DNA from 2 places in the Brevibacillus sp. NRS-1366 genome. Region 1 is predicted to be linked to the other one. Evidence: riboswitches for the same ligand, from Rfam matches in the RefSeq annotation. Region 1 holds a riboswitch; the other holds the start of a gene.
The links. Region 1 has a riboswitch for FMN ahead of ribD (bifunctional diaminohydroxyphosphoribosylaminopyrimidine deaminase/5-amino-6-(5-phosphoribosylamino)uracil reductase RibD). Riboswitches for the same ligand answer to the same signal wherever they lie in the genome.
Positions count from the first base shown of each region.

Region 1 (4,308 bases):
TAGAGCAGGTTCACGGAGCCTTTTATGAAATCAAGCAGGCAGTCTCTCGGGTGACGGGAAAAGTGCAGGAAATTAGCACGTCTATCAAACACATCTCAGGCGGAACCATCCAGATTGAGTCGGCAATGGAGACAATCAGTCAAGCAGCCGAAGAAATCGCGAGTGCAATTGAGCAAAACTCTACAGCCAATGAAGAGCAAGCAGCAGGGATGAATGAGATCGTGACTTTTACCCAGGCGCTTGCAGAGCTGGCTGAGGAAATGCAAATGCTAGTAAATCGATTAAGGTGTAAGGTTACATGTGTCTCTTACATAGTTTTTGTTAAGGGTTTGGGTGCAAAATCGACAGTCATTGGGCTGTCGCTTTCCATATCCCCGATTTTCTTTCTCGAAAAGTGATGCAGATGATTAGATGATTAGTCGCTAGATTCCAATTCCACCTGCAGCGCTCTTTCAGCACCGTTTCCTTTCTTCCACGTAACGAGAGCGTCGTAGGAAGAGTCGTTCAACTGGGGAACGGTCACCTCTAACGTTTTGTTATCAAGCCATTGTATTAGATGAATCGGCCAAATAAAGGAATCTACTTCAACGAGTTGATTGACAACATCACTTGAACATGCCACTTTTGCCGCTTCTAGTCTTTTTATATCTACGACAAATAAGTTATTTCTTACAAGCTCAGTACCTTCATTTCTGCCTAAAACAATACCCAGCATTTTTTCATCAGGTGAAAACAATGCTTTCTGAAAAATACTAGATGAACCGAATGGAAGCGTCTTGATCTCGTCGTTTTTGATTTGGATGAGCACGTGATTACATAACTTCACGCCACAAGAATAGCTGATATCGGCAAATAAACCTACTGTCTCAGATGCAAAGGATCTAATGACAATACGCTCCAATTCTTCTTGTCGCTGCGCTGCATCATATTGAATGAGATATTCACGTAGGGATGGAATCTGGTCTACGGATACTTTTATTTGTTTGGAATCAAAGGAGATTGTTAGTTCCTCTATTGCTTCTACGATGGGAGCATCTGGTGGGGGAACAGATTCGTTCTGATCGGTTTGATTCATACAGCCAGATAAATCAAGGAGAAGCATGGGGACGAATAAAAAAAGCTTGAACCATTTGTTCATGAAAGATCACCTGTAGTTTTGCACTTAGTTAATCAGAGACTCGAAAATTGTGCCGTTAAAGGTAAAGGTAGATGATGCTTGCTTAAAAAAAGAGGGAGTCTTTGTGTCATCGACAGAGCGCTTGTACGTGGTAGTGAAATAGTGAAGATTCTCTTCGAAAATATGATAGGAACCTAGCTGGGCATAGTATTCATCTTGAAAAGTGGAGGTTTCTTTGAGCGTACCTGACCAGGCTTCTACTAACTGGCCTTTATCCATAAACCACAGTACAGCAATTTCTACTGAAACACCGGTTCCGCCAGTACGATGCACGGTTTGATATAGTTTCTTACCATGTAAGTAAGTGATAGGTTGTTCTAAGTCGAGTTTCTCAATTTTCCAGGGCTGCTCTGTCAGTAGTTGATACTGACCATTCTCTTGCTTGTCAAAAAGAAAGAAAGATCCGATATGCACACCGCCTGTCAAGGTTGCTACCACTTCTAATGCATCGTCATCGTCGAGATTGGTTGTTTGAAAAGTAAGGTGTTCAAAATAATGATCTTTCTTTTTGCTTTGTTGCTGGATCCATTGCTTAATTTGATCCTTACCGATTGTGGTGGGGTCCTGGATTTTCAGCATTTCTGATGAAAAGGTTTTTGGGGATGAGAAAGCAGTAAGACCAATTACAATTCCAAAAATGATGGCAAAAGAACCTATTATTCTTAGCAAGAGCTTTCACCTCTGCGATCTTTAACGATAATTTCCTATCCTACATGAAAAGACGTGCAAGTAGGAGAATATGTCACCAGTAGGAATTATTTGTAGCAAGACGGACTGTACCCCAGGCACAATTACCGTTAGGATAGGAATAATCAATTTTGTCGCAATTAACCATATAGGAGGTACCAGATGAATCGACCATTTCGCAAAGCCATCATTTTTGATATGGATAATACCCTTTTGCAATCAAAAATCGACTTTCTGGCGATGAAGCGGGCCATTTTTCAACTATGGGTGGAAAACGGCATATGCGACCCGGCGCTTTCGTGGGAGAACCATACCGCATCGCAATTGATTGAGATCGGGAGACGGTCGGAAAAAATGACGGCGGAGCTGGAGGCGCACATGTGGGAGGCCGTGACTGCCATCGAAAAAGCAGGGATGCACCAAGCTGTATTGGAAGCAAATGCTGCGGAAATACTAGAGCAATTGCATCAAAACTATTACCTCTTTATATTGACTAATAATGCTTATGCGGCAGCCCAAGAGGCGTTGAAAGAAACAGAGATTATCCATTATTTCGACGAGGTCGTGGCGCGCGAGCAGATGACTACGCTAAAGCCATCGCCAGCGGGGATAACCTATATTCTGGGGCGATACCCTGACTTGCCTGCTTCTGCCTGGACGATGATCGGCGATTCCTGGATTGATGGCAAAGCGGCACAGGATGGCCGCGTACGATTTATCGCCTATAACGGAAATCCGCTGGATATGGAGCGTCAAGGTGTGGCGCCGCAAGCGTTTATTTCGGATTTGCGCGAGCTGCTGACTTTGGATTTAGGGGAATAGGCAGCAGTTATTTCCATATAAATTTCCATCACAAACAAAACTGTTAGTTCTGATTAAAAGTGTGGTATACTTTGCATAACTGAATACCAGCCTTCAGGGTAGGGTGCAATTCCCGACCGGCGGTAATGACGAACGCACGTCTGAGCCCGCGACTCGCTATTGGTAAAATGGATAGCGACTGACTTGGTGCAAATCCAAGGCCGACGGTAAAGTCCGGATGGGAGAAGGTATTTGGAATGGTCTTTTAGATGTTTTTTAAAAACATCCTAGCTGTTTTTTGCAAAAAACGGTTAAAAAAGGCTTTTTTCGAGGTGCCCTGAGGAGATATTATCCTCGGGCATTTTTCATTTTCGGCGGACGAGGCCACGGAAAAGAAGGCAGACAGCTCAACGTAACTTCATACGATACGATCTTCAGGGCAAGGTGTAATTCCTGACCGGCGGTGACGACGCTAACCGCGTCGCAAGCCCGCGACTCGCTGACCATGCTGGAAAAGCGACTGATCTGGTGCAATTCCAGAGCCGACGGTATAGTCCGGATGGAAGAAGATAAAGTGTGCTTTCTTCATTTGTTTTTTCGAAAAACGAGTGAAGCAAGGCTTCTTTCCTCATGCCCTGAAACGATTGAAGTTTCCAGGGCTTTTTGCTTTGGCTGGAATCAAGCGAGGAAAGGAGAGCAAGATGGAGCAAGACAACAAGTATATGGCGTGGGCACTGGACCTGGCACGGTCAGTAGCGGGACAAACATCTCCAAACCCGTTGGTCGGAGCCGTTGTGGTCAAAGATGGTGCTGTAGTCGGAATGGGTGCACATCTGAAGGCCGGAGAGCCTCACGCAGAGGTACACGCGCTGCGAATGGCAGGGGAGCGGGCAGATGGTGCTACCTTGTATGTCACGTTGGAGCCTTGCAGTCATCACGGTAAGACACCGCCGTGCGCTGACGCAGTTGTGGCTGCAGGGATTAGCCGAGTCGTAGTCGCGACATTGGATCCCAACCCACTAGTGGCGGGAACCGGGGTACAGAAGCTGCGCTCTGCCGGCTTGGACGTGACGATCGGGACCTTGGAAAAGGAAGCGAAGCAGCTCAATGAAGTCTTTTTCCATTACATCACGACAAAGCGTCCGTTTGTTACCGTCAAGACAGCGAGTACATTGGATGGAAAAATCGCCTCAGTAACGGGTCACAGTCGGTGGATTACAGGAAGTGAAGCTCGAGCCCAGGTACATGAGCTGCGCAGACAATACGATGCGATATTGGTTGGGGTCGGGACTGTTTTGGCTGATGATCCGGAATTGACTTCCAGACGAGAGGGAAAGCTTTATGGTCGACAGCCGATACGCGTTATTTTGGACAGTCATTTACGCACACCTATGACAGCAAGGGTGGTCCAAGACACAGAGAAAGTACTGACCTGGATTTTCACAACAGTATCAGCGTCAACGGAAAAACGCGAAGCGCTCCTAAAAAAAGGCATATCCGTGATCACTGTCGCTGAACCGATGATGGTGGAGGCTGTGCTGGAGGAGCTGGGAGAACGGGGGATTACCTCATTGCTGGTGGAAGGGGGAGCAGAAGTCAACGGCTCCTTTTTACAAGCGAGGGCAGTCCAAAAGGTCGTCAGC
Region 1 covers NZ_JBITPN010000021.1:5,527-9,834, reverse strand. Annotated here, with positions in the region: gene ACIFQN_RS14255 (methyl-accepting chemotaxis protein) at 1-398, shown strand, start outside; gene ACIFQN_RS14250 (hypothetical protein) at 416-1,138, opposite strand; gene ACIFQN_RS14245 (hypothetical protein) at 1,163-1,846, opposite strand; gene ACIFQN_RS14240 (HAD family hydrolase) at 2,027-2,686, shown strand; FMN riboswitch at 2,772-2,919, shown strand; FMN riboswitch at 3,092-3,240, shown strand; gene ribD (bifunctional diaminohydroxyphosphoribosylaminopyrimidine deaminase/5-amino-6-(5-phosphoribosylamino)uracil reductase RibD) at 3,367-4,308, shown strand, end outside.

Region 2 (4,308 bases), on a different contig from region 1:
CTGCGACGGGATGGGGCTTGTATCTCATAAGCCTGATGTTTGCCTTTTTGATCAACACGCAGGTGAACCTGTTGACGGGTTTGTTCACTTTTTTCCTGTTCCGCAATGACGGCATGATGCGGGCGAAGCGGGTCGTCGTCGACCTGATGTCCGGTCTCGTGCTGCCGATCAGCTTTTTTCCGGGATGGGCACAGACTGTTATGGGCTTTTTACCGTTTCAGGCGATTAACTACTACCCCAGCTTGATCTTTACAGGGGCGATCACTCCTTCCCGGGCGTGGGAGCTGATCGGATTTCAGGTGATCTGGATGGTCGTGATTCTGGTTCCCATCTTGCTTCTCTGGCGCAGAGCCAAAAGCAAGCTGGTCGTGCAAGGAGGGTAGATCATGCAAAACATCAAGCATATCATCGGCATTTTCGCAGACTACCTGAGTCAGTATTTTAAGACAAGGCTCGCCTACCGGGCCGATTTCCTCGGCGATCTGGTTTCTAATCTGATTTCTGAGCTGATCAATCTGGTGTTTATTATCGTTGTGTTTACACATGTTCCGATGATGAAGGAGTGGACGCGCGACGAAATCATCTTCATCTACGGATTCTTTCTGGTTCCGTATGCGCTATTCTCGATGTTCTTTGGCTTCTGGGACTTCAACGAGCGCTACATCATCCGCGGGGAGATGGACCGCATCCTGACCAGACCGATTCACAACTTGGCTCAGGTCTGTCTGGAATCCATTGCTCCCGACCGTATCTTTGGTGTTATCACAGGGTTGATCATTATGGGCTACGCGGCCATTTCGCTCAAGCTGTCCTTTTACTGGTACGACCCGCTCATTTTTATTGGGCTTGTCATTAGTGGTGCCCTGATCTATGGGGGAGTGTACACAGCGATCGCGGCCGTCAGCTTTTTCTCCGACTCGCGCACAGGGATTGCCCCGATGATTTACAACATTCAGCAATACGGGCGCTATCCGGTGGATGTGTACAACAAGGTCATTCGCTTTGTACTCACTTACGTACTGCCATTTGCATTTGTCGGTGTCTATCCGGCAGCTTACTTTTTGCGCAAAGAAGTTTGGTATACGTACGCGGCACTTACGCCACTGATGGCCGTCATCTTTTTTGGGATCGGTTTGTTAGTTTGGAACTGGGGTGTCACGAAGTACAGGGGAGCGGGGTCATAGGGACGAGAATCAAGGCACCCCTGTAGGGCATACCTTATATAGGGAAGCATTTTAAGAGTAAGGTAGGCATGTAACAAAAAAAGACCGCCCGGCTGCAACCGGAACGGTCTGTACAATAGTCGCTTCTCACAAGGTGGCGGCTCAATACTGGATGTGAAATAGACCGCAGAGCTGTCAACTCAAGGGCGGTCTATTTCTTTTTGGTCAAGGCAACTATTATTCCGACTAAAAACATCGGAAAAACGTGTTGAAAGTGTCGTTTTGCCACTTTCCACTATTGTCAAATCAAAAAACAGCAGTATAATATGCTTTATACAACTACACATTCCTTCGGGGCAGGGTGAAATTCCCGACCGGCGGTGATCATGCCTTGTGCGTGTTAAGCCCGCGAGCCTCCCGAGCTTGTAAGTAGCGACGGAGTGCAGGATCTGGTGCGATTCCAGAGCCGACAGTACAGTCTGGATGGGAGAAGGATGACGACAGTACGTTTTACACACGTGCTTGTTTGCCTGTGCAAACGGGATGGGACGCAGGGGTACTTTGGGTTTGAAAAAACCGCCCTATTGTTTCTTGTACCCATTTTTGCGCGTGCTTTTGTCATACGCCTGCATTAGCCCTGAGGACGACGTCTCCTCAGGGTTTTTTGTTCGTTTGCAAAGCGTCAGGACGTGTGGATCACGATTGCTGTTGCCATTCCTCAAGAAGGAGAATAAGCTGAGGAGATGGTACACATGAAAGAAACAGCGCTGCATACTTCACGCTCGCGCTCAACCCAACGGCTGGTGACGATTCCGATGCTGGCTGCGGTTGCCTTTATTTTGCAATACTTGGAGGTTCCGATTCCGCTGACGCCCAGTTTTTTGAAGCTGGACTTCAGTACGCTGCCAGCCTTGATCGGGGGACTCATGTACGGTCCTATAGCAGGCATCATCATTGAGGTATTGAAAAATACGCTGCACCTGCTCTTTAAAAATACAGATGGCCTTTTAATCGGTGAGCTTGCCAATGTAATCGCGGGAGCCAGCTTTATCCTGCCAGCGATTTATATGCAGCGATTGGGCCTGGGGAAAAAAGGTTTCCTGACAGGTCTTGCACTCGGCACGCTCTTGATTACAATCGTGATGGCAATCGCCAATGCTTACGTTTTGCTGCCTGCTTACGCTGTCCTGTATCAAATGCCGATTGAGCAACTGCTCCAAATGTTCAACGCGACAAGCATCTGGTCACTCGTCTTGGTAGGTATCGTGCCGTTTAACATTTTCAAGGGTGCTGTCATTTCTTTGGTTGCTTATCCGATCTACGTCAAGCTCGGCTCACGAATCGCTGTACGTGCCACAAATTGACAAGAGCTGCGTGACTTGTTAACATATCTATTTAAATAAGACTTACGTAAAAATAAAGGCAATGAAAGGACCCGCAGCTATCCCCTGGTCACAGAGAGTCAGCTCTAGTCTGGAAGGCTGATACACAGGCATACCTGCACCCCACCCCCAAGCTGCTGGCGAAGAGCCATGCCGGATGCCCCACCGTTATCGGGACTTTTGAGCGGACTGAACGTTTTGTGTTTCAGTCAATCAGGGTGGTACCGCGGATGTTGATCCTCCGTCCCTATTGTGGGATGGGGGATTTTTGCATTTCCAAAAGAGAATTCAAAAAGTCCGGGCAAAGCCAAAAAAGGAGCGAATATCGATGAAAGAGGAAAAAGCATTTGTAAAAGAGATTACGCCACAGGCTGAAGATTTTTCGCGCTGGTACATCGACGCAATCAAGAAAGCGGATTTAATGGATTATACACCAGTGCGCGGCTGTATCGTATTCAAGCCGGACGGGTTTGAGCTGTGGGAACGAATCCAGGAGGCGATGAACAAGCGCTTCAAGGAAACGGGCCACCGGAACGCCTATTTTCCGATGTTGATTCCTGAGTCTTTTTTCCAAAAAGAAAAAGAGCATATCGAAGGCTTCAATCCAGAGCTGCCATGGGTGACAGAAGCGGGTGGAGAGCAGCTGGAGGAAAAGCTGGCGCTGCGCCCTACGTCGGAAACGATTATCGGCCATATGTACAGCCAGTGGATTCAAAGCTACCGCGATCTCCCTATCCTGATCAATCAGTGGGCAAACGTATTCCGCTGGGAAAAGCGGACGATGCCTTTCCTCCGAACATCGGAGTTCCTATGGCAGGAAGGTCATACGGCTCACGCAACAGAAGAAGAAGCCCGTCAAGAGACGATGCAAATGCTGGAGATCTACAGAGAGGTCGTCGAGCAGGAGCTGGCCATTCCGGTCTGGAAGGGACAAAAAACACCGAGTGAACGTTTTGCGGGTGCAGTGGACACCTATTCGATCGAAGCGATGATGAAGGATGGAAAAGCCGTGCAGGCAGGCACCTCCCACTATCTGGGGGATAAATTTGCGCGCGGCTTTGAGATCAAGTTCTTGGATCGCGACAACCAATTCAAGTACGTCCATACGACATCGTGGGGATCCTCGACTCGCCTGATTGGCTCCATGATCATGGTCCATGGTGATGATCGCGGTCTGGCGCTGCCACCGCGGATGGCTCCTACACAAGTAATTATGATCCCGGTTGGCCCGATGAAGCTGCGCGAAAAAGTGATGGAGGCATTCGATCCGCTCTTTGACGAAATCAAAGCCGCAGGCGTGCGAGTCCGTGCTGATTTGCGCGAAGAAACGCCAGGCTGGAAATTCAACGAGTGGGAAATGCGCGGAGTACCGCTGCGTCTGGAACTGGGCCCACGCGATGTGGAAAACGGGCAAGTCATCCTCGCCCGCAGAGATACGGGGGAGAAAGTAACGGTGTCTCTGGAGGGAATTGCACAGACAGTGATCGGACTGCTGGAGGAGATTCAGCAAAACATGTTCCAGAAAGCGTTGGCCTATCGAGATGCCAACTCCCATCTGGATATGGATACGCTGGAGCAATTGTCGGCCCATATCGCCAAAAGCGAGAGCGAAAATACGACGAGCGGCTGGGTGCTCGCAGGCTGGTGTGGGGATGATCAGTGTGAGGCACAAGTGAAGGAAGAAACCAAGTTTACGACCCGCAATATACCGTTTGAGCCGCCAGTAACGAAACAGACTTGCATCTGTTGTGGAAAAGAGGCGC
Region 2 covers NZ_JBITPN010000038.1:50,005-54,312, forward strand. Annotated here, with positions in the region: gene ACIFQN_RS25555 (ABC transporter permease) at 1-383, shown strand, start outside; gene ACIFQN_RS25560 (ABC transporter permease) at 387-1,184, shown strand; FMN riboswitch at 1,507-1,662, shown strand; gene ACIFQN_RS25565 (ECF transporter S component) at 1,916-2,527, shown strand; gene proS (proline--tRNA ligase) at 2,874-4,308, shown strand, end outside.
Region 2: another riboswitch for FMN. It lies ahead of ACIFQN_RS25565 (ECF transporter S component); the one in region 1 lies ahead of ribD (bifunctional diaminohydroxyphosphoribosylaminopyrimidine deaminase/5-amino-6-(5-phosphoribosylamino)uracil reductase RibD).